Regions from separate parts of the Lentibacillus songyuanensis genome, predicted to be linked through region 2. Evidence: riboswitches for the same ligand, from Rfam matches in the RefSeq annotation. Region 2 holds a riboswitch; each other region holds the start of a gene.
The links. Region 2 has a riboswitch for S-adenosylmethionine ahead of WMZ97_RS16770 (methionine ABC transporter ATP-binding protein). Riboswitches for the same ligand answer to the same signal wherever they lie in the genome.

Region 1 (7,670 bases), on a different contig from region 2:
TTTAATCCAATCTTACCCATCTGATGACGTTAAAATATTTCTCAGTATGTTAGCGAAGAGCACGTTAGTTTTTCGCTCCTATAGGATGGTGTGATACAATGATATATAATTAATATGCAGCTATTACAGATGTGGAATGCGAAACGTGTCTTCAAGGAGGAAGTTAAGGTGGATATTGCAGTTATTGGTTCGAACAATGTGGATTTAATTACATATATTGATCGGATGCCGAAAAAAGGTGAGACGATGGAAGCACCCAATTTTGCGATGGGGTGCGGGGGAAAAGGGGCAAATCAGGCAGTTTCTGCAGCCAAGCTGGGAGCTCAGGTGATGATGGTTACAAAAGTTGGCGATGATATGTTTGCCGATAATACGATTGCAAACTTTCAAAAACATGGAATTGATACCACGTTTACTAAAAAAGTTCCCGACACGACCAGCGGGGTTGCACCCATTTTTGTTGATGCCCATTCGGAAAACCGGATATTGATTATTAAAGGGGCAAACAACCATCTAAAACCACAGGACATTGACGAGGCGGCAGATAAACTGAAGCAATGCAAATTAATTGTTTTGCAATTAGAAGTACCGTTAGCAGCCGTTTATCATGCCATTGAATTTGGACATCAGCATAAGATACCGGTTATTTTTAACCCAGCACCGGCCACAAAGGCGTTGGATTTCTACTATGTTTCCCAGTGTGATTTTTTAATTCCGAATGAAACCGAATTAGAGTTGATATCCGGGATGCCTGTAGGAACGGAGGAAGAGGTGCGTCAAGCTGCACAGTTCTTGCTTGATAAGGGTGTGAAAAATGTCATTATCACGTTAGGTCGCCGCGGGGTACTCTGGGTTACCAATAATACGGTACAGCGGTTTAATGCATATACGGTTCAAGCTGTAGATACAACAGGGGCTGGAGATGCATTTATTGGTTGTTTCGCGCAATCGCTTGTGCAAACAGGTGATATCGCACAAGCAATCCAACGTGCGCAAGGCTTTGCCGCGTTAAGTGTGACCAAAAACGGCACTCAAATTTCCTATCCAACAGAGGGTGAGCTGATAGCATTTTTGGCTGAACGGAAATGTAGTGAATAGTCTTATTCTTATTAAGTGAGGATGAGTTACTGCCTCAGTGAAACCTCGGCACCGCCAAAAGATACACATGGTGCCAAATTCAGAAAAAGGCTAGGAAGCGATCCGAAGATGAGAGGTGTCATGAAACATTTGTTGATAAACAAACCTTCTTTTTATTGTTGAGAGAAGTTTTTTTGTTTTTGCAACAAAGAACGGGGTGTTTAAATAACCCTTACTTTTAGGGGTTAATGCGACAAATAGCGACAATTTGCTAAAATATTGCGCTTGTGCTAGTGCAACATCCCATTTTTTGCTAGAATATGGGGAAATGATTATGTTTTGAATCTAAAATAGAAAGTGTTGTTAATTTATGGAACAAGCTGCATTAATTAGTATCGTTGTCATACTTGGCCTGGGGATCTTTTCGCAATGGCTTGCATGGCGTATTCAGTGGCCTTCGATTGTGATTATGTCGATTGCGGGGCTATTGATTGGCCCTGTTTTTGGACTGATTAATCCACAAGCGGCGCTGGGTGATTTATACAGTCCGCTGATTTCCCTTGCCGTTGCCGTTGTTCTATTTGAAGGAAGCTCAAGTCTTGACGTACGAGAACTCAGAGGTATCTCCAAGTCCGTATTTCGAATTGTAACTTTTGGTGCTTTCCTGGCATGGATTGGCGGGTCACTCGCTGCTTATTATATCGCCGGCCTAAGCTTGGAAGTTGCTTTCATTATTGGCGGATTGTTCATTGTAACCGGTCCAACGGTTATCATTCCATTACTCCGGCAGGCCAAATTAAAATCGCGGACAGCAACCGTGTTAAAATGGGAAGGAATTATTGTCGATCCATTTGGTCCGTTGCTCGCGCTGTTTGCGTATCAAGTGATTAAAATTCTGGTCAATGAGCATTTGTCCTTCCAATATTTATGGAATTTCTTTTTGGGTGCAGTGTTCGCTGTGATTCTTGGTTTCATTATCGGAATCTTGGTTAGCGTTATGGTCAGCAGAGGATTGTTCCCAGAATACTTGAAGTCACCAATTATTTTATCATTTGTCTTGCTATGCTTTATGATCGGCGAAGTTGTCATGCATGAAACGGGAATGTTGGCAGTAACGGTTATGGGGCTAAGTATTGGGCGTTCGAAAAAATATGTATCATCAATCGAAAATGTTGGTCATTTTGTTGAAAATATCTCCGTGATTCTGACATCAACTATCTTTATTCTACTGACTGCCTCGCTGACACGAGAGGTTATTGGACAAGTTTTCACACTGCCAATCATTGGGTTCGTCATTGTTATGCTATTCATTGTCAGGCCGCTTTCGATCTGGATTTCGACGATTAAAACGGAACTTTCCATCGCAGAGAAGACACTGATTAGCTGGATTGCGCCACGTGGTGTAGTTGCGCTTACGGTTTCCGGTTATTTTGCCTCCGTTTTAATCGATGATGGCTATCAAGATGCCACATTGCTCACGGCGTTAACTTTTGCGCTGGTTTTTATTACCGTATGTGCCCATGGATTTACGATCGGACCGCTGGCGAAAAAACTTAAGCTGGCTAGTTCTGAACCACCTGGTGTATTGATCGTTGGTGCCAGCAGTTTTTCAGTTGCGTTGGCCAAAAGCTTGCAGCAATTTAAGATTCCAGTGTTAATAACTGATAGTTCTGAGGACCGCTTGCAGCCAGCGATGGATAAGGGAATCGAAACGTTCCAAGGGGAGATCCTGGCCGAGCATACACAGTTCGAAATTGATTTTGTTCCTTATGAGACGATTCTTGCCATGACCGGTGATGCGGCGTATAATGCATTAATTTACCAGTCCTATGTCCCGGAATTCGGCTACAATAATACATTTGTCTTACCAGTTGAATCGCCTGACAGTGATGAAAAAGGAAAAGAGGTTGCTACCTCATTAAAGGCGCATTTATTGTTTGGTGAGGATGCAATTTTCCGTGAACTGAACCGTCAAGTGAACACGAGCTATTCGATAAAAACCGTGGAAATTGATGAAAAACATAAAGTGAATAAAGAAGATATCAAACGCTATGGAACGCCACTTTTTGTGAAAAAGAAAGATGATAGCCTTGAATTCATCACGTGGCGTCAACGATTTACATTGGATGACGGTGATGAGCTTGTACTGCTTGGGGAAACAAGAAATAAAAATTAACTTCCCGCAAGTATAAAATGATAAAATAGTTGCAATTTGCCGCCAAACTGATATGATAGGTACAATTCAATAAATGATTCCTTATCAAGAGAGGTCGAGGGACTAGCCCGGGGACACCTCAGCAACCTACCCATTTGGGGAAAAGGTGCTAATTCTAACAGGTGAAAGAACCTGAAAGATAAGAAGTGAATTCGTATCATTATTCCTTCTTATCGGAGGAATTTTTTATTTACATTTTTAAGGGGGTTAACAGCAATGTCTACAACAGAAACGAAAAAACGTGCACCATTTCAAGGAGACCATGTTGGAAGTTTTCTTCGCCCAGCACGGTTAAAACAAGCCAGGAGCCAGTATGCAAATGGCGAAATAACAGTGGAAGAACTGCGGACTGTTGAGGACGAGGAAATCGTGAAGCTGATCGAAAAACAAAAGCAAGTTGGCTTAAAGTCAATTACCGATGGTGAATTTCGCCGGTCTTGGTGGCATTTTGACTTTTTGGAAGGGCTGACCGGTGTGGAAGGGTACGATCCGGATAGTGGTTTGCATTTTGTCGGAATTGAAGCAAGGAATCGTTCTATTCGCATCACAGGGAAAGTCGATTTTGACGATGCTCATCCAATGCTTGACCATTTTCGCTTTTTAAACAATCATGTCGGTCCAGATCATGTAGCTAAAATGACTATTCCGAGCCCGAATATGTTACTTCTCCGGGGTAGCATTGATCCAAAGGTATATGGAACGATCGAGACGTTACTTCCGGATTTAACCAATGCATATAAAAAAGCCATTCAAGCATTTTATGATCTTGGATGCAGATATCTACAGCTTGATGATACATCATGGTCATCGTATTTATCGGAAAAAGGTCGGGCAGCTATTCGTGAACGAGGATATACACCGGAAGAGATGCAAAAAATTGCAGCACGGGCAATTAATGAAGCGATAGCCGAACGTCCGGATGATTTGCTAATTACCATGCATATTTGCCGAGGCAATTATCGTTCCCATTACTTTGCAGAAGGGTCGTATGATGCGGCTTCCGAAACAATTTTTAGTGAGCTGAATGTTGATGGCCTATTCCTGGAGTTTGATGATGAACGGTCTGGTGGATTTGAGCCGCTTAATTATGTGAACCGGGATGACTTATATGTGGTGCTTGGATTGATTACGACGAAAGTTGGCGAAATAGAGGACAAGCAACAAATTAAAAAGCGGATTAAAGATGCAAGTGATTATTTGCCACTTAATCAGTTGTGCCTAAGCCCGCAATGCGGATTTGCCTCTACTGAGGAAGGCAATGATATCAGCGAGGAAGACCAATGGAAGAAAATTCGCCATGTACTGGAGATAGCTGACGAGGTATGGTAATTGAATTCATGAGCCCCAACTAGAAATTAGCTGGGGTTTTTTGCGAGCCTATCCCTTGCGTTTCTTCACTAACATGCTCATCCCGCCAACAATGATGTTTTCTCCTGTCTGTTTTTTCACTACTAATTCTGCCGCAATGACTCCGCCAGTTTCACCCTTATCGATCTTATCTGTGACCTTCATATTGAGCGAAACTGTATCCTGGATGAATGTCGGATTCGTGAACCGGATTTTGTCCATCCCGTAAAAGGCGACAACAATGCCTGGTTCCAATTCAAGCAGGCCAGTCGCAATGGATAGCACGAGCATACCATGGGCTATCCGTTGCTTGAAAGGTGTATCTTTCGCGTATTCGATATTGGTATGTAAAGGGAACCAATCCCCGCTTAATGAAGCAAAATTGACAATGTCAGCTTCCGTGATCGTCCTTCCTCGTGAATTCCAAGTGTCACCGATATGATAGTCATCATAGTATTTATTAAACAATTAAGCTGCCTCCTAGTTTTGAAAGATAGGTGTTAGTTCGATTTGATCTTACTTATATTGGTTACGCAGTCTAAACTTTTGCACTTTTCCAGACGGGGTTCTAGGTAATTCCTCTACAAAAACGATTTTACGTGGTTTTTTATAACTTGCCAGTTTACCTTTAATAAAATCGTGAATATCGTTTTCTTTTATTATCATTCCCGACTTGGGCACAATTACGGCGCAAACTGCTTCCAAGTATTTTGGATCAGGTATTCCAATAACAGCCACATCTTGAATGGACGCATGTCTAATCAAGACATCTTCCAGTTCAACGGGGTAGATATTTTCGCCACCACTGCGAATCATATCTTTCTTTCGGCCGGAAATAGTTAGATAGCCTTCTTGATCTAGATATCCTAAATCACCCGTGTGGCACCATCCATTGATAAACGTTGCAGATGTTTCCTCTGGCTTTTTCCAGTATCCCATCGAAACAGCAGGTCCTTTGACACAAATTTCTCCAATTTCGTTCGCTTCTAGTCTATTATCTTCATGATCAACGATTTTGACTTCGGTAAATGGCATGGGTTTACCGGCTGTGTATCCTTTTGTTTTAGCATCTACAGGGTCCAGAGATACAGCGATCGGTGTACCTTCTGTCAGTCCGTATACTTGCGCTAATCCGATATGAGGAAACTGCCGGTTAAGTTCATCGATAGCCCAAGAAGTAATCGGATCACCGCCTGAATAAATCGTTTTAAGACTTTTCAAATGGAAGGAGGAGATACTTGGCAGCTTAAGCATTTCATAAATCATGAAGGGGAACAGAAAACAATCAGACACATTCTCTTGTTCCATAACAGTTAAAACCTTCTCGATATCGAAAGCTCCACTTTTGGTGATTACTAGTTTACCACCTTGCAACAGCGTAGCCAAGGCTACATCCTCCATGGCCCCAACATGATATAACGGTCCAGTTGTCATGCCCACCATATCAGCATGGAAGCTCCATTTCAGTGCTTGCATACTAGCGAACCACAGGGTGTTTTCATGGGACCATAGCGCACCCTTAGGTCTACCCGTCGTCCCGGATGTGTACATCAACATAACTGGATCGGATTTGTTGATGTCAGTACGATAAATAAACGTAGCATCTCCACTAAGCAATACTTGCCAATCATGAGCCCAGACAGGTACAGAAGTCTCTTTGGATGAAAGACAAACAAATTCTCGAACAGGGATATCAGGACGGATATTGGCGATCTTATCCGCTAAATTTGCATCAAAGCAAAGCGCGGCACAACCGGAATCATTGAGAATATAATTCAACTCTTCTTCTGCCAGCCGAAAATTGAGTCGAACAGCAATCGCTCCCAGCTTGGCAATGGCAAAGTAAAGTGCAAAATATTCCAGACCGTTGTACAAAAGCATACCAACCCGGTCACCTTTTTGCACACCCATACTTTTCAATGCGTTGGCATATTTACTAGATAATTCATTTAACTCTCCATATGTCCATGATTTCCCTGATTCTAGTTTGATAGCTTCCTTTTTTGGGTCAAGCGTCTGTATATGTTTTTCAACTCGGCTAACTAGGTAACTGACATCCATAAGGTAACCTCCTTAATTAATCGAATTCAAACAGGTTCATAGGAAGCGTTCATATTTGGTGATGAAATCAAAGGTACAAGCAATTTATAATAAATACACAGTTAATGATATCAGTTTTGAGAATAATCTGTCTACACTAATGAACTGTAAAATAATAAAGCTAGCTTATAAGCTAATTTACTCTTTTAGCAGTGACGTTACTTGTAAAATGGATGGATTTTATTTACTGCGAGTTGGGTGCGGGTAAGTTGTAAAGAGTTTATACAATATGATTGGGAAAATAATTTACGTGGTATATAATGAATGAAAACGTTATCTCTTTATCATCTTAACTTGGTAATAAAAGTTACATAAGAAATGATAAAGCGTATTCTTAAGATAGGGAGAGGAGAGGATACGATTGAAAATAAAATCAGCTATCCTTAGAGAAATGGGACGCAAACAGCCATATGCGGAAAGTAAGCCAATCCAGATCGAAACATTGGAACTAGATTCACCAGAACGTGATGAAGTGTTGATTGAGATTAAAGCTGCCAGCCTCTGTCATTCTGATTTATCGGTTATCAATGGCAGCAGACCGCGGCCATTACCGATGGCGCTGGGCCACGAGGCATCGGGAATTGTGAAAGAAGTTGGGGAAGGCGTAACCGATCTGGAAACAGGAGATCATATTGTTTGTGTATTTGTTCCGAGCTGTGGCCATTGTATTCCTTGTCAAGAAGGGAGGCCGGCATTATGTGAACCCGCTGCTGAAGCAAATAGTGCGGGTACATTAATGAATGGAGGTATTCGGCTGCATCACGAACATGAGGAAGTCAACCACCATATTGGCGTGTCCGCTTTTTCCGAGTATGCGGTTGTCTCCAGAAATTCATTAATCAAAGTAGATAAGGAGATTCCCTTTGAGCATCTGGCATTGTTTGGCTGTGCGGTCATTACAGGGGTAGGAGCGGTTGTGAATACAGCGGAT
Region 2 (7,670 bases):
ATCAATTTCCAGAAAATCTAAAGTGTTATCCATTTCTTTAATAAATTTCATTAATGGGATTTCATCGCCTTCTTCCCGGCGTGCATTAATGGAAGAACGTAAAAAGTCAGAAGTTGTTACCCCACTAATTTCGCTTGGATATTGCATACCAAGGAATAGACCGGCACGCGCACGTTCATCAACTTCCATTTCCAATACATCTTCTCCATCCAGTAAAACACTTCCTTGAGTTACCTCATATTTTGGATGACCCATGATTGCGGATGCAAGGGTTGATTTACCTGTTCCGTTCGGTCCCATTACTGCGTGAAATTCGCCACCCTTTATTGTAAGGTTCACACCTTTTAAAATCTCTTTCCCTTCGATTGATACATGAAGATCTTTAATTTCTAGTGTTGATCCTGCCATATCGATACCTCCAATTGCTAATGTGTGTATTTATCAAATGGATAAATATCCATTCTCAATTTATTCTCATTACAATCTTATATCATTTCGAATGTATATTCAACTCTTTCAGATGATAATAACACGAAGATTTATATTGTATCTCTAGTCTAACATAAAGTGAAACTTCATTCAGTGGAGATGCCTTTTACTCACTGATAATAAGAAAAAAGGCCAACCCCTTTGTTCGGCTCAGTTGTATCACCTTTGTAAACTGCGTCCTGCAAACGAAGAACAGAATCGGACATTTACGAGCACGTTATGTATTCAACCGTCATATACTATTGTATCTCTAAATAAATGTTCACGACAAACAAAAGTGCTGGCGCCTCATTAAAGAGTTACCAGCACTGATTATCTTTATCTATGCAAATGACTATCGATCTCTGCTACCACATGCTTACATTGTTCATACTCTCGCTGTCTTCGTTTCTCAACAATGAGTCGTTTGTCAAGCTTCCTCCCGTACTCGGCATAACCAATTCCATGAGACTGCTGCATCGCCTTCTCCATTTCGGGAGTGTAATTCATCCGTATTCCACTATGAATAGTGAATCATCCTTTCATTTTATTTACAAATATAAGCGTAACACAAGGACAATTCCCATTACAAAACGCGTATAAACGTCAAATGATTCATAGTAAGTGAAATAACCTGCTATTAAAAAGATAATCATTCTTTTTCATGAAATGCCCTTAATTACATCCTTATACTGTCAATTACTCCACGTTCACTAATGAAGCATAACAATTTTACTCTTCGCCACCGACGGGAACAATCGCGCCATCATACTTATCCAAAATAAAATCTTGAATTTCCTTTGAATGTAACACATCAACTAACGTATTCAATGCTTTATTATCTTTATCCTCCGAACGTACTGCTACAACATTTACATACGGTGATTCCTCACCTTCCAAAATAAGTGCATCATCCTTAGGTTTCAATCCAGCTCCGACTGCAAAGTTTGTATTAATGGCAACAAGAACATTGTCCTCGGAATTGTACAGTTCCGGTAATATTTCTGCATTATAATCTGGTGAGAACTTCAAGTGTTTTGGGTTTTCAACAATGTCATCCAGAGTTGCTTCTTCCATATTGCTACTCTTATCCAATTTAATAAGCCCAGCTTTTTCAAATAAGGATAATACACGTCCATGATCTGCCACGGAATTACTCAAAATAACTTCCGTACCATCTTTCACATCATCAATACTGTCAAAATCCTTCGAGTAAACACCCATTGGCTCAATATGAATGCCATCAATATAATCCAAATCATATCCAGTATCTTTTATCGCATTTTCTAAATAAGGTATATGCTGGAAGTAGTTTGCATCTAAATCACCGTCTGCAAGGGCATCATTTGGCAACACATAATCCTGGTATTCTTCAATTTTCAAGTTAATCCCTTTTTCTTTAAGGATTGGCTTTGCTTTCTCTAGTATCTCGGCATGCGGAACGCTGGTTGCTCCAACTTTAATGGTTGTGCTGCCGTCATCGCTTTTTTTACCTTCATCGGAATTACCACATGCTGCTAAAACTAGTAAAACAAATACAGAAACAATTGCTAAGATCTTTTTCATAATAATTTTTCCCCTTTTCCAAATTGTCTGGCTTCAGTGCCCGGCGGCTAGTGGACTTCCTTCACCTCCGTACGATAAATCAACATCGTTTCAGCGGACAAAGGAAGGCCGACTAAGAACGGGCTGTCGCTCGGGCGTCGGCATACCCCTGTTTTAGTGGCATGTTTCCTTTATCTCCTGCGGTAGGAATGTTTGGTTAAGACCGCTGCTTTGCGCAGCAACACCGAACCACCCTTCTTGTCAGGTCGCAGTCCATACGCCGCTAAATGGGCACTTACGCCTTTCTATCGCTTATCTAATTTATTGGAAATAAAGTCTCCAATGAACTGAAAAATAAATACAATTAGTACAATAACAACAGTACAAACAAACACAATGTCGAACTCACGCCGCTGGAATCCGAAATAATAAGCGTAATTCCCTAAACCACCGGCACCGATAACACCTGCCATTGCGGTATAACCGATCAAAGCAATCGCTGTGACGGTTAAACCGGAAGCTAATGCTGGCATGGATTCTGGGAGCAAGACACGAAAAATAATGGTTTTTGTTTTTGCCCCCATGGATTTAGCTGCCTCTACAACCCCTTTATCCACCTCCTTTAAGGCAATTTCCACCAATCGTCCATAAAATGGGGCAGCTCCAATAATTAATGCCGGAAGAGCTGCATTCGGTCCCCGTATCGTTCCCATTAAAAAGTTAGTGAATGGAAATAGCAGCAAAATTAAAATAATAAACGGGATTGCTCGGAAAATATTAACCACCGCAGCAACAATAAAATTAATTAACTTATTCTGCCAAATACCACCCTTGGTCGTCAGATATAGCAGCAGTCCGAGCAAAATGCCAAGGATAAACGTGCCAATCAATGCCAAGATGGTCATATAAAACGTCTCATAGGTGGCCTCCCAAAAATCTTCCATTTTCAGGTTCGGAAATAAATCAGCTAGCATCATGCACCACCTCCACTTCTACTGAGGTAGTTCGGATAAAATCAATTGCCTTGTCCAAATCAGCTGCTTCACCCAGTAATTGGACAAATAATGTCCCATAAGCTCCAGCTTGTGTCTGGGTAATTTTCCCCTGCAAAATATTGATATCAATCGCAAATTCCTTTACCACCTTACTAATGAGTGCCTGATTCGTGGTTTCTCCAATAAAATGCAAGCGAACAATTTTTCCGCGATCATGAATATTTATCAACTCAGTTATATCCTCATGATCATCTGCTGCACCCATTACTTGTTCTACAAACCGTTTCGTCACTTGTTGTTTCGGCCGTGAAAACACATCCAGCACATCTCCTTGCTCGACAATTTTGCCATTTTCCATTACTGCCACCTGGTTACAAATTTTACGAATAACGTGCATTTCATGAGTGATTAAAATAATGGTTAATCCAAGCTGTTTATTAATATCAACCAATAAACTCAAAATGGAATTGGTTGTTTCCGGATCAAGCGCCGATGTTGCCTCATCACACAATAATACTCTTGGATCGTTTGCCAGCGCCCTAGCGATGCCAACCCGTTGTTTCTGTCCACCACTTAACTGGGACGGGTAGGCATTCTCCCGTTCAGAAAGCCCTACCAGGTCAATTAATTCTTGCACCCGCTTGTCCCGTCTCACCTTTGGCACACCGGCAATTTCTAAAGGAAAAGCAATGTTATCTTTTACCGTACGTGACCAAAGCAGATTAAAGTGCTGAAAAATCATCCCAATCTCTTGCCGTGCCAGACGGAGCTGTTTCGCATTCATGTTCGTGATTTCCCTCCCATGAATGACAATTCGCCCGCTTGTCGGCTCCTCCAATCGGTTCAGCAGCCGAACAAAGGTACTTTTACCGGCTCCGCTATAACCAATCACGCCGAATATTTCACCTTCCTTGATGTCTAGCGTTAAATCATCAACAGCAGTAATATTCTTATTATTAGATGTATAAACTTTGCTTAACCCATCAATTGAAATCAAGTGTAGTCCTCCTTTTCCGTTGTTATCATTCCAGTAAGGTTGAGTCGGTGTCATTGTAAGACGATTGATTATCACTTATTATACCCCGCCAAAACAGAAAAACGCCCATCTGTTAAGAGAACAGAAAGACGTCATTATACTTTCACGTTCCCTCATCTGTCAAAGAAAAACTTTGCAGGAATTGGCACCTTTCAAACGAATTATTTGAAGGTTGCCGCGGGTTCATAGGGCCAGTCCCTCCACCGCTCAAGATAAGAGATAATGCATATTAAATTGCTAATGATGAAATTGATATTAGCACTTAAATTCTGAAGTGTCAATACGGCAATAAATAGTCCGCTAATTCCTAATTTAAGCATTATTCGCAAACAGTTCCGGTTTATATTCCAGTAGATAATGATAGATATGGCCAATCGAGCGGAATGCATACACCCGTTCCTTAATCTCCCCACCCTGTTTGATTAACAAGCATGGGACACTTTCAATCTTGTAATTCTGCATAAACTCCGGATTTAGTGAAGCATTCATCGCATAGAAAACGTCTGTGCCATGAACCGATTCAATTTTATCCAGCATTGTTCTAGCCAGTTTGCATGTGCCACACAATGGGGTAAAAATATATACGAAATAATTCTCTTTTGTCATTACTTCCTCTGTAAACTGTTGCAACATGAATCACCCTACATTAAAAATATCGGATTAACGTCAATGCGTTTGCCTGCCAAGATTGTTGCGAGTACCTGTTCAGGAGTTGTTGCTACTTCCCGAAATTCACTACTGACATACAAATGTTTGGCATGCGGCAATTCCCGGGCCAATTGTTTACGCAGCTTGATCCCCGATTCATCCTCATCAACTAAAATAAAGACGTCTTTATTATCTAAATCATACGTGTATAAAAGCTCGTCAAACCGTTCCACACCAAGCGTTCCATTCGTACAGACAATTTCCAAGTCTTCTGTGATCACCTTGTTAATTTGCTTTTTATCGGTTAGCCCCTCAACAATAATCACTTTATCCGATTCATGTATCATGATCCCACAGCACTCCTTCATAAATCAAGCAAAAAAGTCCTTGCAACATTAGCCTATGATGTGAACAAGGCTGACTTTACACCATTTTCAAGGTGCAAGCCAGCCTTCTGGTACGATACGTGCATTCATGGGAAAATTAGCCTTCCTGAATAACTTCCGCATATTGTTTTGCAGATAACAATTCATCTAATTCTGATTCATCAGAAGGTTCAACAACGACCATCCATGCTTTTTCATATGGTGATTCATTCACGAATTCGGGACTGTCATCCAATTCTTCATTCACTTCAACGACTTTACCGCTGATTGGTGCATATAACTCCGAGACTGTCTTTACAGATTCGACACTTCCAAAAGGCTCGTCTGCTTCAATATCGTCACCAACTTCTGGTAATTCAACAAATACAATGTCACCCAACTCATCTTGCGCGAAATCAGTAATCCCGATTCGTACGTTGTTATCTTCCTTTTTTACCCATTCGTGTTCTTCTGAATATAATAAGTCTTCCGGTAAACTCATTGAAATCCCCTCCGTTAATTCATTAAAATAATACTATAACTATACTAGGTATTCCTGTTTATTTCTAGTGTTTCATCTTCATTTATAACCAGTTTTCCTGGAATAGTTCTTCCTTAAATCCAACCGTTACCTTCTGGCCATCCGTTACAATCGGCCGTTTAATTAACATCCCGTCTGATGCGAGCATTTCTGCCATTTCCCCAATACTTGCATTTTTAATTTTTTCCTTAAAATTCCCCTCACGATACTTTTTCCCGCTCGTATTAAAAAACTTCTTTGCGGGCTGCCCACTTTTTTTGATCAACTCCAACAGTTCATCTTTTGATGGCGGGCTGTCCACGATATGTATGCTTGTATAATCAACGTTGTGGTCATCCAGCCACTTCTTTGCCTTTTTGCATGTACCACAGTTTGGGTACCAATAAAATGATAACGTCATAAGGGACCCTCCTTTGCTTGTTTGTTTAGATTGCATTTATTATAGCAGAAGTAGGCGGGAACAGTCGAAGGAACTGCAAGCAGAAAGAAAAATTTTATAATATTCAAATAAAAAAATAGTAGCTTGCTATTTTTTATAGTATACTTGAGCACAGGTTAACAACAAAGCGCTAACTTTTGAACATATAAGAAAAGAGGCTCTTGGATGAAAAAGTATTACGAAGCCCGGCATATTTTTATCTCCATCAGCATCGTCGTAGCAGTTGCAGCTCCTATATTTTTGTTGTTTGTGCCTATAGCGATTGCTAACAATGTCCACTATACGAAAGAAAACTGGTTTGTATTTCTTTCACCAAGCGTATATTGGTTATATGGCGCAGGATTTTTCCTGTTACTGGTTGCAGCCCTTCTTCCTGCTATTTTTTATGTCAAAAAAATTCCTGTTTCACTTAGTATCATGAGTGTTGTTTTAAGCTTATTTGTTTTCTATGCAGCATCACAGCATCATCAAGTATTGTCAGATAATGCCATCTCTTATCAGCCTTTATTTTCACAAACTGAATACACCTATTCATGGGACAACTTAAAAAGAGTCGTTCATCACGCAAACATCGATGGAAGTACCTCCAAGTACGTGTTCCAATTTAAAGATGGTAACAAACTAACCATCCGTGACAATGGATATTTTGAAAATATCAAAATCCGATTACGTCATAAATTGCAGGATCAGGGCATTCAAATTAAAGCCGCAGCCTCAGGATAAACGTGCTATACTATAGGAAAACAAACATCGTAAAGAAAGGATGTATGTGGTATGGAGAAAAATATACTCGTAACGAGGACGACCATAAAGATATCGTGAAAGAACAGCACTTAACCTATGATGACTATGCCGCAATCGATGATGGCAATCGTTACGAATTGGTGAAGGGGCAATTAGAATTGATGAGCCCTGCACTGGATTATGGAACCTGTTAGCGGTTTCCTAGAACAATACACACTCCAAGGGGACCAGTACACGATCTTTGATGTCTTCCAAGGTGATATGACAGTAACCTCTCCAACCATTCCTTGGATTTCCTTTACGATGGCACAGATCATGGATAACATCCCTGAAATCAAAAACTAACAAAACCCTGCACACCAATGTATACAGGGTCTTTACATTCATTACACGTAATATTTCTCTTCTTCAATAATGCCTTTAGCGATCTCACGTTTTTTTCCAATTACATTAGTTGGCGTATGACGGGTTAATTTACGTAATGACGATAACATCATCCGTAATGTGTCGCCTTCCTCAACGGCAATTAATGTTTCCTTGGCATTTGCCTCAACCCGGTTGAACGCTTCTTGAACATATACTTGTGTGTAAAGCAGTTTTTGTTTATTTTTCTCTTCACCCGATTGAGTAATTGCTTTTTCCGTACGAAGGATGGCCGCTTCCATATTGTATACATCGTTCACCATATCAGCAAGGTTTACTAAAATTTCTTGCTCATCTTCCAGCTTTTGCATATATTTTTGTGCAGCTAGACCAGCGCCAAGCAAGACCATTTTCTTCGCATTTTTCAGGAGATATTTTTCCTGTTCCAGTGCTTCATCGCCAACTTCTTCCGGCATCATCATCATGAGCTCTTCCTGCAAGCCTTGTGCTTTTTGCAGTAGTGGCA
Region 3 (7,670 bases), on a different contig from region 2:
ACAACACGTATATAACGCCGGGCATTGGCTGTACACATGATGTGCAGTATGAAACTTATATGAAAGAATTGAGTGTGACCTCTAATCGGATAGGAGGTCAGATGAAACACGTCACAGGCAAACCGGCCTTATATCCAGCGATGTTTGAAAAAGGAGAAGTTGATATAGCAGCTGCTCCAGAACCGTGGGGATCCGTGTTAGAATTGAAGGAAGGGGCAAACGTTCTGCTTGATTCCGACGAAGTTTCTTTCGGTGAAAAATTACCAGCAGCTGTATTCGTGACAAGTTCCGAGTTTGCAAAAGATAATCCGGAATTGGTGCAAAAAATGGTCGATGCCCATATAGAATCGATTGACTATATTAACGAACACACGGATGAATCCATTGATATAACTATTCAAAGTATTGATGATATTACTGGACAGAAAATGGAGCGTGATGTCATGGAAAATGCCTGGAAACGCACACATTTCGTCTATGATGTGGATGTAGATACGATTCAAAAATTTGGTAACTCTTCTTTTGATTTACAATTTCTTAAAGAAAAACCCGATTTTAGTACGTTTGTTGACAAGCGTTTTATTGAATAACCAAAAGCCAGTCTTTAATTTCATTCATAAAGGCTGGCTTTTTAGTATCGAATTTGGGTCTATCCCGTTGTCCTGTTATGATGGGGTCTTAAATAATATTGAAATTCCCATTATTAGGAATAACTCAACACGGGGTAAATTATCTTTGCGTATATACTCCATACGCATTAGGGCTACCGAACGAGGGAAAAAACCCCCTCGTTCGGTCACTCAACACAAACGGCCGGGCGCTCTTTACCCGGTCCTCGTCTAATAGTTTATAGTCGTGATTCTTTGGCCAATACGGATAATGCCTGTTTTAAATCCTGTTTTAAATCATGGGCCTGTTCAATACCAACGGAAAACCGCAATAACCGATCATCGACACCGCGCCTTACACGTTCCGCAACCGGAATGTCGGCATGGGTCTGGGTTGCCGGGTACGTAATAAAGCTCTCGACACCGCCAAGACTTTCGGCAAATGTGATCAATTGCAGCTGCTGCAGGAATGAATCAACCCATTCGCTTTGCTGGAGGCGGAATGATAGCATGCCGCCTTTTCCCGGGTAAAGAACATCCGCTATTTCCGGTTGTTCACGTAAAAACGCGGCAATTTCTTGGGCGTTTTGTTGGTGTTTTTCCATTCGCAGTGAAAGAGTTTTTAGGCCCCTGATTAATAACCAGGAATCGAATGGGGACAACACCCCACCTGAGGCATTATGAATCATCGCTAATTGTTCACAGAGTTTTGGCCCTTTTGCCGCCACTAACCCCGCCAGCACATCATTATGCCCGCCAATATATTTGGTTGCACTATGAATCACAATATCTGCACCCAATTCGAGTGGACGCTGCAAGTAAGGGGTGAGGAACGTGTTATCTACAATTACTAACAGCTGATGTTTACGCGCAAGCTCGGCAATCTGTTGGATATCCACTTCCTGCATTAATGGATTTGTCGGTGTTTCAAGTAAAATCGCTTTCGTATTGCCGGTGATCAGCTGCTCCGTTTGAGCTAAGTCGGAAAAATCACTGTAGGACGTCTGAATCTGATAGTTTTCTGCATAAAGATCGAGTAATCGGTATGTACCGCCATAGATATCTTCTGTAACGATGAGCTCGTCACCAGATCGAAAAAGGGAAAATATTAACTGAATGGCAGCCATACCGGAACTACAGGCATACGCTCCATCTCCGCCTTCTAAATCCGCGAATGCTGACTCTAACAGATAGCGGGTTGGATTTTTGGTGCGACTGTAATCGTAACCGGTGGACCGGCCGAGCCCTTCATGTTTATATGCGGTTGATAAAAAAATCGGTGGATTAACAGCACCTGTTGCTTTATCACTGTAGCTTCCCAGTTGTGCTAACTTTGTTTCGATGCTTCTCTCTGTCATGTGATCATCTCCTGATAAAATGAATTTATTCCATATTCTCAAATACGAAAATAGAGGTCTTTTCACGTTCATGCGGGAAAAATATAAAACAGCCTCCACTTAAAAAGAAGAGACTGTAATATAAACGGTTGATGCTCTTCTTATCTTTCAAGCATGGCGCTTCTGGAATTGGCACAATACCTGTTTGGCTATTACAGGCTGTTGCCGAGGCTTCAAAGGGCCAGTCCCTCCACCTCTCTGGATAAGAAAATAGTATTTAAATTTTAGAATATTAATCAATACTTTACAATTATCTAGCTGGAAAGTCAAGCAAAAATTATGTAACAAACATATGATGGAAAGGATCTGCTATCAGCAGTTTCGCTAGGAAAGTTTAGTCAGTAGCAAATGGTGATAACGTTTGTTTTCCTTCGTAATTCCGTCATTACTGCTGTGATTCGCTGGGATGCTGACAGACGATGTTTTGTGCTATGATAGAGTAAAGGGGAGGTACATAATGGAGTTTACATCAATCGATTTTGAAACTGCTAATGCAAAACGTTACAGTCCATGCGCGGTTGGTATTGTTGTGGCCAATGAACATGAGATTGTTGATGAATATTATACGCTGATCAACCCATTAATGGAATTTAGTTCGTTTAACATTGCTATACATGAAATCACCAGTCGGGACATTGAAAATCAGCCTACATTTGCTCAAATTTGGCCGACATTACGTGAATATCTTCATAATCATCTGGTTATTGCTCATAATGCTAGTTTTGATATGAGTGTTATTCGTAATACGCTGGATTATTTTCAGATTCCATATCCGGAGCTGGATTACTTGTGTACGGCAACTATTTCCCGGAAAGTATGGCCACAGCTGCGGAATCATAAATTAAATACAGTCGCAGCCGAGCATGGAATCACATTTGAACACCACCACGCCTTAGAAGATGCCCGGGTGGCGGCGAACATCTTTCAACATGCGGTGGACCAGCATGGTGGTGTACTGGATTCATTACTTACCCATTGTCAAATGGATAAAGGCCGGATTTATGAGCATGGGTACAAAGCTCCGCGTATGAAACAGGTCAAAAAAGCCCGAAAGCTTTATTTCTAGTGGCCGATAGGGAGAGATGGTATAGTTACTCTCACTTGATATTATTAATGGCTATTTATATTTCATTTTTAGTGCTTTATGTGCGTTTTTTAGGTCATTTTGCAATAACTTTTCCAAATCATATGCCGGATATTCTCCTTTTTCGAACATGTATGAAAATACATTGGCATGGGCTTCAATCGCTTTTTGCAAGTGCTGATTTAATGTTTCCCTTAGTTGAGGAGTAGCGACTTCTGTGATGGAAGCGGCATAATTTTTCACACACGATTTGGTTAAAACTAATAAGTCGCCAGCGTAAAAGCTGTTTCCAAGCTCGCGAAACCCCTCTTCCCCTTCTGTCTCTCTGGGCGCCAACGAATAAAATTGTGTAAGTTCCTTTAAATTGTTTTCCATATCTTTAATACATTGCACATACAAATTACGGAGCATGTTATCTTTGACGTCACCAACCGCATGCTTTAATTTCATTAATCCGATCGATTGAAATGCTACAAGTTCGTGTATTTCAAGTGTTTCATGCCAAGCGAGATGCTTTGGGCGGTTTTTTCTTGATGTTTCCATTGTGTCAGGTTCCTCCTTTAAACTAGTCAATTTCACTATATTCAACAACCCATGATTAGGTACTGTATAATGTGATTTTGGGCGATAAGATTGAAAAAATAGTGCTATATTCATAGGAAGTAAAGTGATAGTATAATAGTATGAAGGGTTAAGTGTTTGGACTTTTAATACAAAGGAGAGGTTACATATGGCATTATTTGATGAATTGCAGCACGAATTAGCCCCGGATCGTGTTACTAAAAATGAAACGATATTGGAGCAGCATAGCAGTGATGAATCCTATCATACCCCACATTTGCCGGAAGTAGTCGTTTTTCCGGAAACGGCCGATGAAGTGAGTACTATTATCAAATTGGCAAACAAGTACGGGCAAACGGTGGTTCCATTTGGGGTTGCTTCCAGTTTGGAGGGGAATGTGATCCCGTATGAATCCAGTATTGTTGTAGATTTTTCACTAATGAATAAGGTGTTGGAAGTACGGGAAAATGATTTTCTTGTGCGGGTACAGCCTGGGGTAACACGATCCCAGTTGGATAAAGAATTGAAAAAGTATGGGCTATTTTTCTCGGTTGATCCGGGAGCAGATGCCACACTTGGCGGGATGGCCGCAACAAATGCAAGCGGTACAACGGCAGTAAGGTATGGAATTATGCGTGATCAGGTAAGGGATATGGAGGTCGTTCTTGCTGATGGATCGATTATTCATACGGGTAACCTGGCAGCGAAGTCCTCTTCCGGTTATCATTTGAGCGGTATTTTTGTCGGATCGGAGGGGACGTTGGGCTGTTTTACCGAGTTAACATTACGCATCTATGGAATTCCAGAACATGTGATGGCGGCACGGGCTGCGTTTGCCAGTGTAGACGACGCCGTAGAAGCGGTCATTGCCATCCTGCAAGCTGGCGTTCCGATCGCACGTGTGGAATTGGCGGATGCTCAGTCCATCAAACAAATGAACCTGTTTAGTGATACAGATTATCAGGAAGTGCCAACTGTCTTTCTGGAGTTTCACGGGAATGAGGCAGGACTGAAGCAAGATGTTGATTTTACCCGTGATATCGTCATGGATTATAATTGTCAGGATATTGAATTTGAAACCGATACAGCGGGTAGAAACCGGCTATGGGAAGCAAGACACAATGTTGCTTATGCCTATATTCATGGTCATCCTGGTAAGAAACAGATGGTAACCGATGTCTGTGTGCCGATTTCTGAGCTTGCAGGTGCGGTAAAGGATGCGCGAATTGCCGTTGAATCATCTGGACTTGCCGGTGGGATTGTCGGTCATGTTGGGGATGGTAATTACCATATCTTGTTAATGGTTGATGTCAATGATGCAACGGATATTGAAAAGGCAAATACGGTCAATGAGCATATTGTTACCTATGCACTTGCCCGCGGTGGTACCTGCACGGGTGAACATGGAGTCGGTGTTGGAAAACGGAAATATCAAGCAAAGGAGCATGGAGTGTCACTTGAGGTTATGCGCACAATTAAGCATGCTCTGGATCCTAAAGGTATACTGAATCCAGGTAAAGTTATATAAGGGACAGCCCCACCATGTTATTGTGGTGGGGTTATTTTCTAAATTTTGTTCGTTCGAAGTTATTCTTTTTTACAACTGCCCATGCCGGGAGTACCTCGAAGCCGGGAGGAAGTACCTCGAAGTCGGGAGAGAACGCCCTGAAGTCGGGAGAGAACGCCCTGAAGTCGGGAGAGAACGCCCTGAAGTCGGGAGAGAGCGCCCAAAAGTCGGGAGAGAACGCCCTGGAGTCGGGAGAGAACATCTCAAAGTCGGTAGACAGCTTCCCGAAGACGGTAAGAATACTTCAAAACTCCAACCTGCTGAAGAAACAATCAGGCAACCCCCATTTGATTACATTTATGCCGCCTTAACGGGCTGTAGACCCTCACTTCAAGATTTTGAGGTAAAACTAAAAAAGATAAGTGGGGGTCAACTGCATGACAATGGTCCGATTCTGTTCTCAGCCTGCACGATGCAGGTCAAAAAGCGTTGCAACTCAGGCCACTGAGTTCTTAGTCTTTCTCCAGTCTCAGTGGGAAAGAAGGGAAACTCTCACTGTATGAAGTTTTCACTTTATCCTCAGTAGTAAGAAATCATAATTATTTTCACACCACTAATGATTATTTCCTAACAGTTTGGTACGATAGCATAAAGAATGAAGTTTCATACATATGGAAGTTGTTAGGAGATGTTTAATTTTGCACAAGGACTTATTCATTGCTTTTTTTCGTGCTGGAATGCTTGGCTATGGCGGCGGATTGTCGGCAATTCCACTGATGCATAAGGAAGTAGTGAAGACGTATCAATGGATGGATGACGATGAGTTTTCCGATATACTCGCGCTTGCCAATACATTGCCGGGACCAATTAATACGAAATTGTCTGGTTATATTGGCTGGCGGCTGAAAGGTTTTTGGGGATTAATTACATGCACTATTGCAACCGTACTGCCGACTGCTTTTTTAATGATTTTATTACTTACGGTGCTTAACAAATATAAAGACGTGCCGTGGGTGCAGGGAATGTCAAAAGGGGTTCTGCCGATTGCTGGCGTAATGATTGGGGTTTTAGCGCTGGACTTTATTAAAAAATCTAAACAACTGCTTGGCTGGGTTGCAACGATAATGCTCACTATCCTAAGCATTGTTGTGATGGAGGTATTGGGAATACACCCTGCCATTCTCATCATTGTATTGATACTTTCTGCCTTATTTTCGAAAGGGAAATCGAATGAAAGGCAGGCTGACGGGTCATGATCTATTGGAAAATATTTTTAGCAAATTTCACCTCGAACCTTTTGGGTTATGGCGGGGGGCCGGCAACGATTCCGCTTTTGGAGCATGAAGTCGTGGACCGTTATCATTGGTTTACCACCCACGAATTCAGCGAAATGGTCGCACTTGGCAACGGGCTCCCAGGTCCAATTGCAACAAAATTAGCTGCGTATGTAGGGTATGATGCAGGGGGAATCCTGGGTGCATCCATCGGTGTTTTTGCATCAGTGGCACCATCGCTTGTGATGATGATCGCGTTGTTGGGGTTATTAATGCGGCATAAGGAATCACCGAAAGTGAAACGGCTGACAAAAATTATCCGGCCGACAATCGCTGTACTGCTCGGTGTGATGACGGTTGAATTCTTTCATAACTCATACGTAGAAATCGGATGGATACATATGGTTATTTTAATTGTCGCTGGCTACTTTTTATTGGAGAAACGCGGAATCAGTCCAGTATATGTTGTGCTGGGTGCATTGCTTTATGGTGCCTTATTTTTGGCCTAAAAAAGAGAAAAATGAAAATAAAAGGGCAATCTCTAAGTCATATAGGAGATTGCCCCGCTTTTTATTGCTATTTAAACCAATCTGAAATAAAATAAGAGAAAGAATATTTTATAAAAATGCGAGCAGCATCTGTAGGGGAGTGGTTTTTTGAAAGGGCTTACACAAAAGGATAACGAATTTTCCAGCATGTTACAGCGTGCACGACGGAACACATTGGGGGATTTATTGGCTAGAACGCGGGATCGGACTCCGGATAAATTGGCGTTCATGTATCAGGATAAGCAAGTAACATATGCCGAGCTGGATGCTTTGGTAAACCAGACAGCATGTGCCTTTTTAGCAAAAGGAATGACAAAGGGCGAAATGGTTACCGTTATGTCAAAAAATAGTTTGGATTTCGTTGTGACAAATTTTGCGTTAGCTCGCATTGGGGCAGTGATGATTCCGATCAATTACATGCTGTCGATCGAGGATGTGCAGTATATTGTTGAACATGCTGAGGTCACTGGTTTTATTGCGTCTGCGGAATATGCTCCTGTTTTAGATCAAGCATCCAATTCTAAGGTGCAATATCGCTATCTGATGGACATACCGGCGGAAGCGCAATTGCCAGAAGAATTGTCTTCATGGGAAACGCTGTCCAGGAGTCGTAACGGACAACCTGTAACATTGGTAGAAGCAGCGATTGATGATGATGACTTGGCACATGTATTATATACCAGTGGTACCG
Region 4 (7,670 bases), on a different contig from region 2:
AGGTTTATTAATTCAATCCTATATTGAAAAGTTCGCTGCCTATCATTTGAAACCAGCACAAATTTTATTAACCCGGACTGATTTTTCCGACCGTAAACGATATCGGAATGCCTTTGCCACGATGGAGGAGCTTTTAGAACGGGGAATGATTCCAATTATTAATGAGAATGATACCGTGTCTGTTGAGGAATTAACGTTTGGTGATAATGATATGCTGTCTGCACTTGTTAGTGGTTTTGTGCATGCGGATCAGTTAGTCATTTTAACGGATATAAATGGACTTTATGATGTTAACCCGTTAACCAATACAGAGGCCAAACGGGTTGATGTGCTGGAGACCATTACAGAATCCATGTTAGCTGCAGCTGGTGATACAGGATCCAAGGTGGGAACAGGCGGGATGAAGTCAAAACTGTTGGCCGCAAAAACAGCGACATCCCTAGGTGTACCGGTATTTATTGGCCAAGGCGAGGGGCCACATAAATTGCTTGAGGTGCTGAGCGGGAATGGGGATGGCACGTATATTACCGGTGATGCTGCTCGATCGATAAATACAAGGAAACAATGGATCTCCCTTCACTCGGAGACTACAGGGAATATTTACGTTGACCAAGGAGCCGAAGAAGCAATTTTGTTTCACGGAAAAAGTTTACTGCCGGCGGGTATTTTTAAATTGAAAGGAACATTTCAAAAAGGGGATGTGGTGCGAGTATATGGTTCAAGAGGGTTGCTTGGTAAAGGAGAGGTTAGCTGTTCGTCTGACGAATTAAGGCACGTTATTGAGGGGAAAACGTTGATGGCACCCTTTGTTGAGGTCATTCATCGCGATGGCTGGGTAACTGAACCAAAAATCAGGGAGGGATTGATATGAATGAAGTATTACAAAAAGGGCAAGCAGCCAAACAGGCAAGTTTTGCGTTAACCACTGCTACAACTGAAGAACGCAATCAAGCATTAGAATTGATTGCTGATCAACTTTTAGGGGAAAAGTCTGTAATCCTGGTAGAAAATGAACGTGACCTTGCAGCGGGGAAGGAAAAGGGGCTATCAGATGCCATGCTTGATCGAATCATGCTAAATGAAGCCCGCGTGAACGACATGGCTCAGGCGATTCGCCAATTGGTGCTGTTGAAGGATCCGATCGGTGACACGCTAGATATCATTGAAAAGGAAAACGGTCTGCAGCTGCTAAAAAAGACAGTTCCAATTGGTGTTATCGGGATGATTTATGAGGCCAGGCCAAATGTAACCGTAGACGCTGCAACTATTTCCCTAAAAACAGGCAATGCTGTGATTCTTAGGGGAAGCTCCTCGGCCAAGTTTTCCAATCAAGCGCTTGTTGCCATTATCCATCATGCTCTCGAAAGAAGTGCTTTGCCGGTTGATGCCGTGCAATTAATCGAGGATACGAGCAGGGAGACGGCAAAAGAATTATTTCACTTAAATGATTTTCTGGATGTGTTGATTCCTCGTGGCGGGAAAAGTTTAATTGATACGGTTGTAAAAGAGTCAACGGTACCAGTAATTGAAACTGGAGCTGGAAATTGTCATATTTATCTTGATGAAACAGCGGATCCGGGCATGGCAGAAGCAATTGTTTTGAATGCCAAGCTGCAGCGCCCATCCGTCTGTAATGCAGTTGAATCACTGTTGATCCACGAGAAGTGGCTTACGGAAAATGGGATCGGCCTGTTAGATACCCTGATAGCAAATGGGGTAGAAATATACGGAGATGAAGCGGTTTGTGCTCTATTTTCTCAGGCAAAACGAGCAACGGAGGAAGACTGGCACAAGGAATATCTTGGTCTTTGCCTCAGTGTGAAACAGGTTGATTCCTGTGAAGCAGCAATACAACATATCAACCATTATGGCACCAAACATTCGGAAGCAATTATTACCGAAAACACCGCACATGCCCAACGTTTTCAGCAGCAGGTCGACGCGGCGGCTGTTTACCATAACGCTTCAACCAGGTTCACCGACGGAGCTGAATTTGGTTTTGGGGCTGAAATTGGTATCAGTACGCAAAAACTGCATGCTCGCGGACCGATGGGATTACGTGCGTTGACATCAAGTAAATTTTATATTTATGGAAACGGCCAGGTGCGGGAATAAGTTGGTACACGGAGGGTTTTTACATGCAACGTGATTTACCCGCCGCGTGCATTCTCAATTTTATCATAAAATGGGGATCTCATAAAATAACAAAAATTTAAAAGACCTACTATACAAATGATAGTAGGTCTATCATAAATTCAAACTATTTTTTCTTATGGTCGATAAATAAATTGAATCGGAGTACTAGATGGTATTACAACAGATTCTTTAGATAAACTTCCTGTCGGTTCACCATTAGCGTTTAATATAGCAAAATATATATTTTGACCATTTTTATATGCTGTATCAAGGTTGCTATCGCTCATACCACTCAATGTTGCTGCTATGGAACTCGCAGCACCAGGTATAGCAAAAGGTTTAATAAAAGACGCCATTCCAGAGATAATAGAAAACCAACCTACTGATTTTTTCCTCTGATCTAGCATTTCTCCAAGCTGATAATTTGAAAGATAACCAGTTTCAGCAATTGGTTTACCTACATCAATCATTGTAGATTGGGGTTGAAAATTTTCTTGTTTTCCTTCATCATTATCATTAGAAGAAGCAAAACAAACAGGAACAAGCAACGTACTAGACATAAGCATTACGGACAAGATCGACACGATAATCTTTCTTTTCACAATTAGCCTCCTAGTATTTTAGTCTTTTGACCTTATAAGTAAACGATAACATAGTATGATAAAAGAGTCTAATAATTTGAAAGGATGAAAATTATGAAGCCTTCGATAAAATCGTTTAAAAGATATTTAATCGGAAATGTATTAATCGCTACATTGTTAACAATAGTATCCTATCTTAATTATCAAAGTAATGATTCCTCAATATTCTCTGTAGTAAATTTTACTCTTGTAATTGGAATTGTTATGTTCATTGCTTCCATAATTTCATATATTGCAATAAAAGTATATGAAAAAAAATAGAGATGCTAGCAAAATTCAATTATTTTCATTTCAGTACTCAATTTTTTTCGCATTTTGTGTTTTATCATTACTTTATCCCCCCCTCCTGTTAGAGATGGGGGTCATAAGGAAATTCCAATTCATCAATAACAGAACGTGAGAGAGCCGGATTATCCGAGTGTTATGGGGTCAATCCCCACTGCATTAACGCGTTAAAGCGGTGGGGGCTGACCACTTGATTGCTGGGCTACTGGCTGGAAAGCGAGTCGCGATAAGCCACAAAACCGCTGATAAAAGTGGTAAAGCCGCCGATAAACGGCACAACTGTCCGTAAAGCAGATAAGACCACCGTTAAATGTTATAACTAAAAATTGAAAGTCGCTATTTCCTGCATTACTCCGGTTTAAAATAGTAATTTTTATTCGTCTATCCCAGTGTGTTTGGAAATAATTAGGGTCAATCACTCGTGTAATACGAGAGATTGACCCTTTAAACTTTACACCCAAATTTCCTTTGCTAATTCAACAACGAATGCTAACTTGTTCCACTGTTCATCTTCGGTTAGTTTATTCCCATGGTGTGTTGATGAAAAACCGCATTGAGTACTTAAGCATAGTTGTTCGAGCGGAACATACTGAGAAGCTTCTTGAATCCATGCCTTGAGTGCCTCTTTAACCTCAAGCTCCCCACTTTTAGAAGTTAAAATTCTCAGTACCACCCGCGGATCATTTTTTGGGATATATTCCAGCGGTTTAAAATAGCCTGAACGATCGTCATCGTACTCCAGGAAAAAGCCATCTACGTTTTCCTTAGCAAATGGGTTGGTGCGATTTGGGCGTAACTGCCTTCAAATGCCCAATTAGATTGAAAATTTCCCCGGCATAAATGTGTGGTTACAACCAAGTCTTCTGGTTTGTTTGGCCAAAGCTTCATTGACAACCTTTAATGCGATATCAATTAGTTCTTGTCTGCTGAATTCACTGTTACTATACGGAAGGTTTGGCAACCGCACGACCACCGACAATTTCGTTAAATTCAATAAAATCTTTCTTTCTTTTGTATTATTCTGGATGGATTGGCGATTTCATATCATGTATTGCGTATAATACATGATATGAATCGCCTTGTTTACATAAACTTAAGCCTTCAATCGATAGTCCAAGTTATGCTTTTTCAACGTCTTATCTTCTCCAAATAAAAAGTGCTTTTCCATGTTAGGGGAATATTTGGAATTAACAGTTTCTAAACCAACCGCTTCCGCCACTGCACGTAACATAGCGGGAGACGCCCCGCAGCATAAACCGATATAATTTAAACCAATGTCTTTTGCTTCCTTTGCCCATGCTGCAAGCTCATACCGGTTGTGATAGAGCGGGTCAAGCGCAGTTGGGAATGTTGTTTCCAATGGCAAGTGACAGCTGCATCCGCCATCGGGTAAGTTAAAGAACGTTGGATGGTCTTCACTGGTCCGATATGGAATTGGCAACCCTCCAACATATCCTTCGACATGATTGCGGATACTGGCAAGGTACGGCTGCATGGTATCCGGTCCACGGAAGCAGTTCATGCCAACAACGAGTGCTCCTTTTTCAGAAAGAAGTTTGCAGGCTTCTTCAACCGTGTAGCCATCCCGTAAAATATTTTCACCCATCAGTCCAAAAGTGATGACGGCTGGCAATCCTTGTTTGGTAATCTCCTCTAAGGCAATTAACGCTTCTTCGTAATAGTAAAAAGTTTCTCCATTAATGAAATCGACATCTTCTTGTTTGCACCATGACACCATTTCGGCAAACATGCTTCGGACCTGTTCCTTTGATGCTGGATCCTGCGGGTCAAATATATTTGTATTGGAGATGTTCCCGGCTACAAGAGCTTCTTCAACCGGGTGCTCTTTGGCAACTTCTTTCGCTAGTTGAATGGCGTTACGGTTTAACGGTTCTAACAGATTCTCCTTGCCAATGATGCGCATTTTCTCTCGGTGCGCATTGTATGTAAATGCCAATACAACGTCAGAGCCCGCATTCATATAGTCCCGGTATGCCTGTTTAAGTGCTTCCGGATTATCCAGTGCAACTTCCGGTACGAATGAACCCGCTTGTAAATACCCCCTGCGTTCCAATTCAAATAGATACCCTTCTCCGGCAATAACCGTACCTTCTTCCAAACGTTGTTCCAAACTGCGCTTTGACATGATGTTTTCCTCCCTTAATACTTGGTTATATATTTGGTAAAATAAAAAGCTCTCCACTTATAAATAAGAAGAGAGCCTGATACCAACAGCTTCAGCTCTTCTTATCTTCAGCATAACGCTTCTGGAATTAGCACAGTACACATGTCTGTTGCTGAGGCTTCCAAGGGCCAGTCCCTCCACCTCTCTGGATAAGAAAAAATTCAATTTATTTAATTATTAGAGCCTACTATACGGGCAAAGCAGGAAAATGTCAAGCATGAATTTTGAGATACGGGGAACAGGTACAATGTTCCGCGTTGCCGGGACATGACCTGTTCCCCGTATCTCTCAACGTGCGGAACCCGTGCGCTACTCCAGCCAAACCGGAAGAACGCTCAATCAAACTTCCACACTCTTTTTTAAATAAGATCCATACTCAGGTACCGCTCGCCGCTGTCTGGAGCCATGGATAGCACTTTTTTGCCAGGGCCGGTTCGTTTAGCTACTTCAATGGCGGCATAAACAGCTGCTGCCCCGGAAAGGCCGATAAAGATGCCCTCCTGCTGTGGCAGCTGCCGGAACATTTGAATCGCATCTTCATCCTCGATTTGCATAATTTCGTCATAAATGGAGGTATTTAAGATTTGCGGTACAAATCCAGGACTTGTGCCAACCAGCTTGTGCGGTCCAGGTTTTCCACCAGAAAGCACGGGTGATCCTTTAGGTTCAGCTACTGTAATCGCTAAGCCTGGGATTTTGTCTTTTAACACTTCACCGGTTCCCGTAATCGTTCCTCCGGTTCCAGCCGTACAGACAAAAGCATCAAGCTCTCCATTCATTTGTTCATAAATCTCGAGTGCAGTTGTTGTTCGGTGGATATCCGGGTTCGCTTCGTTCTCAAATTGCTGCGGGATAAAACTGCCGGGAATTTTTTTTTGCAATTCCAAAGCTTTTTTAATACAACCAGGCATCTTCTCCTCGCTAGGGGTGAGAACAACCTTTGCCCCATAAGCCTTTAAGATATTTTTACGCTCTGCCGTGCTGTTATCGGGCATTACCATGATAGCGTTATACCCCTTTGCGGCGGCATTCATGGCCAGCCCGATTCCGGTATTGCCACTGGTCGGCTCGATAATGGTTGCCCCAGGCTTCAGTATCCCTTTTTCTTCAGCCATTTTAATCATATTGTAAGCGGCACGGTCCTTGACACTTTTACTCGGATTAAACAATTCAAGCTTTACATAAACAGCAGCAGCCCCCTTGGGAACCAGCCTATTTAATTTGACCACAGGTGTTTCCCCGATGAGTTCCGTTATGTTTTGCGCAATGGTCATTCTAACTCACGCTCCTTATTTGCTCATGAATTTTTATCAAAAACATGAATTCCTAGTGGTTTACTATATAATTAATCATACCAATTTCAAATGAAAATGCACAGCATTTTATTTGCTTTCACAAAATATAGGCAAAAATCTATTGGAAAAATACCCAAAGCATGCTACAATCATTTTAATTCATACTAAATTTATGAGAATTATTTACTTTAATCGAGGTGAAATACGATGGAGTTGACGATCGATGCTGTATCTAAGCAGTTTCCGAATAAGCAAGAACACCCGTTACAGGTGCTGGATAATATTCAGCTAACCATAAAGAAAGGAGAGTTTGTTTCGATATTGGGTCCATCGGGATGTGGAAAGTCAACATTGTTATCTATGATTGCCGGGCTGCAAAACCCAACATCCGGAGCGATTTTCTTAGATGGCGAAATAATTGATGGAGCTCATCCGAATCGGGGGGTGGTTTTTCAGGAAGCAGCATTATTCCCATGGATGAGTGTCAAAGAAAATGTCATGTTTCCACTGCGGAAGAAAATGAGCAAAACAGAGCAGGTGCATACAGCAAATCAATATTTGCGGATGGTACAGCTCAGTAACTTTCCTAATCACTACCCTCATGAGTTATCTGGCGGGATGCAGCAGCGGGTGGCGATTGCCAGGGTGCTGGCTATGAATTCGCAGGTGTTATTAATGGATGAACCATTTGCCGCGTTGGATGAGCAAACAAGAAGTGTCTTACAGGATGAGGTTGAAAAAATCTGGCTGGAAACGAAAAAAACGGTGATATTTGTCACACACAGTATCCGCGAGGCGATTAAGTTGTCTGACCGGGTGCTGGTTATGGGAGCTCGGCCGGGACGGATTATCCAGGACTTCGCCATAGGACTTGATCGTCCTAGACAACAGGAGGATATGGCAAAATGGGAAGAAAAGATCATGGCGATTTTAAAAACAGAAATTGACCAGGTAATGAAGGAGGAGCTTGACTATGCGGGTAGCCATTAAACGCCTCATCTTTTTTGTGTTACTGCTTGTTATTTGGCAAGGAATTGTTCTCCTTCACATTTGGCCTGAATCGATGATACCGAGCCCGCTTTCTGTTTTTGAAGCCATTTATTCAGGCTTTAAGGATATGACACTTGT

Region 1: another riboswitch for S-adenosylmethionine. It lies ahead of WMZ97_RS20080 (5-methyltetrahydropteroyltriglutamate--homocysteine S-methyltransferase); the one in region 2 lies ahead of WMZ97_RS16770 (methionine ABC transporter ATP-binding protein).
Region 3: another riboswitch for S-adenosylmethionine. It lies ahead of WMZ97_RS10995 (methionine biosynthesis PLP-dependent protein); the one in region 2 lies ahead of WMZ97_RS16770 (methionine ABC transporter ATP-binding protein).
Region 4: another riboswitch for S-adenosylmethionine. It lies ahead of WMZ97_RS11020 (homocysteine S-methyltransferase family protein); the one in region 2 lies ahead of WMZ97_RS16770 (methionine ABC transporter ATP-binding protein).

What each region holds. Positions count from the first base shown of each region.
Region 1 covers NZ_JBCLVH010000032.1:2,083-9,752, reverse strand. The annotation lists gene rbsK (ribokinase) at 169-1,098, shown strand; gene WMZ97_RS20085 (cation:proton antiporter) at 1,448-3,253, shown strand; SAM riboswitch class I at 3,332-3,438, shown strand; gene WMZ97_RS20080 (5-methyltetrahydropteroyltriglutamate--homocysteine S-methyltransferase) at 3,509-4,621, shown strand; gene WMZ97_RS20075 (MaoC/PaaZ C-terminal domain-containing protein) at 4,670-5,107, opposite strand; gene WMZ97_RS20070 (class I adenylate-forming enzyme family protein) at 5,156-6,700, opposite strand; gene WMZ97_RS20065 (zinc-dependent alcohol dehydrogenase family protein) at 7,101-7,670, shown strand, end outside.
Region 2 covers NZ_JBCLVH010000020.1:36,495-44,164, reverse strand. The annotation lists gene sufC (Fe-S cluster assembly ATPase SufC) at 1-408, opposite strand, end outside; gene WMZ97_RS16785 (hypothetical protein) at 808-978, opposite strand; gene WMZ97_RS16780 (MetQ/NlpA family ABC transporter substrate-binding protein) at 1,201-2,034, opposite strand; gene WMZ97_RS16775 (methionine ABC transporter permease) at 2,319-2,987, opposite strand; gene WMZ97_RS16770 (methionine ABC transporter ATP-binding protein) at 2,977-4,005, opposite strand; SAM riboswitch class I at 4,155-4,263, opposite strand; gene WMZ97_RS16765 (thioredoxin family protein) at 4,357-4,677, opposite strand; gene WMZ97_RS16760 (toprim domain-containing protein) at 4,686-5,039, opposite strand; gene gcvH (glycine cleavage system protein GcvH) at 5,176-5,559, opposite strand; gene WMZ97_RS16750 (arsenate reductase family protein) at 5,642-5,998, opposite strand; gene WMZ97_RS16745 (hypothetical protein) at 6,203-6,760, shown strand; gene WMZ97_RS16740 (hypothetical protein) at 6,805-6,975, shown strand; gene WMZ97_RS16735 (acyl-CoA dehydrogenase family protein) at 7,168-7,670, opposite strand, start outside.
Region 3 covers NZ_JBCLVH010000009.1:88,728-96,397, reverse strand. The annotation lists gene WMZ97_RS11000 (aliphatic sulfonate ABC transporter substrate-binding protein) at 1-590, shown strand, start outside; gene WMZ97_RS10995 (methionine biosynthesis PLP-dependent protein) at 848-1,966, opposite strand; SAM riboswitch class I at 2,104-2,214, opposite strand; gene WMZ97_RS10990 (3'-5' exonuclease) at 2,463-3,071, shown strand; gene WMZ97_RS10985 (spore coat protein) at 3,123-3,632, opposite strand; gene WMZ97_RS10980 (FAD-binding oxidoreductase) at 3,820-5,178, shown strand; gene WMZ97_RS10975 (hypothetical protein) at 5,193-5,528, shown strand; gene WMZ97_RS10970 (chromate transporter) at 5,853-6,413, shown strand; gene WMZ97_RS10965 (chromate transporter) at 6,410-6,940, shown strand; gene WMZ97_RS10960 (acyl-CoA synthetase) at 7,127-7,670, shown strand, end outside.
Region 4 covers NZ_JBCLVH010000009.1:97,424-105,093, reverse strand. The annotation lists gene proB (glutamate 5-kinase) at 1-871, shown strand, start outside; gene WMZ97_RS11035 (glutamate-5-semialdehyde dehydrogenase) at 868-2,115, shown strand; gene WMZ97_RS11030 (hypothetical protein) at 2,271-2,738, opposite strand; partial or broken gene WMZ97_RS11025 (5-methyltetrahydropteroyltriglutamate--homocysteine S-methyltransferase) at 3,514-4,020, opposite strand; gene WMZ97_RS11020 (homocysteine S-methyltransferase family protein) at 4,156-5,208, opposite strand; SAM riboswitch class I at 5,307-5,403, opposite strand; gene cysK (cysteine synthase A) at 5,607-6,521, opposite strand; gene WMZ97_RS11010 (ABC transporter ATP-binding protein) at 6,750-7,532, shown strand; gene WMZ97_RS11005 (ABC transporter permease) at 7,516-7,670, shown strand, end outside.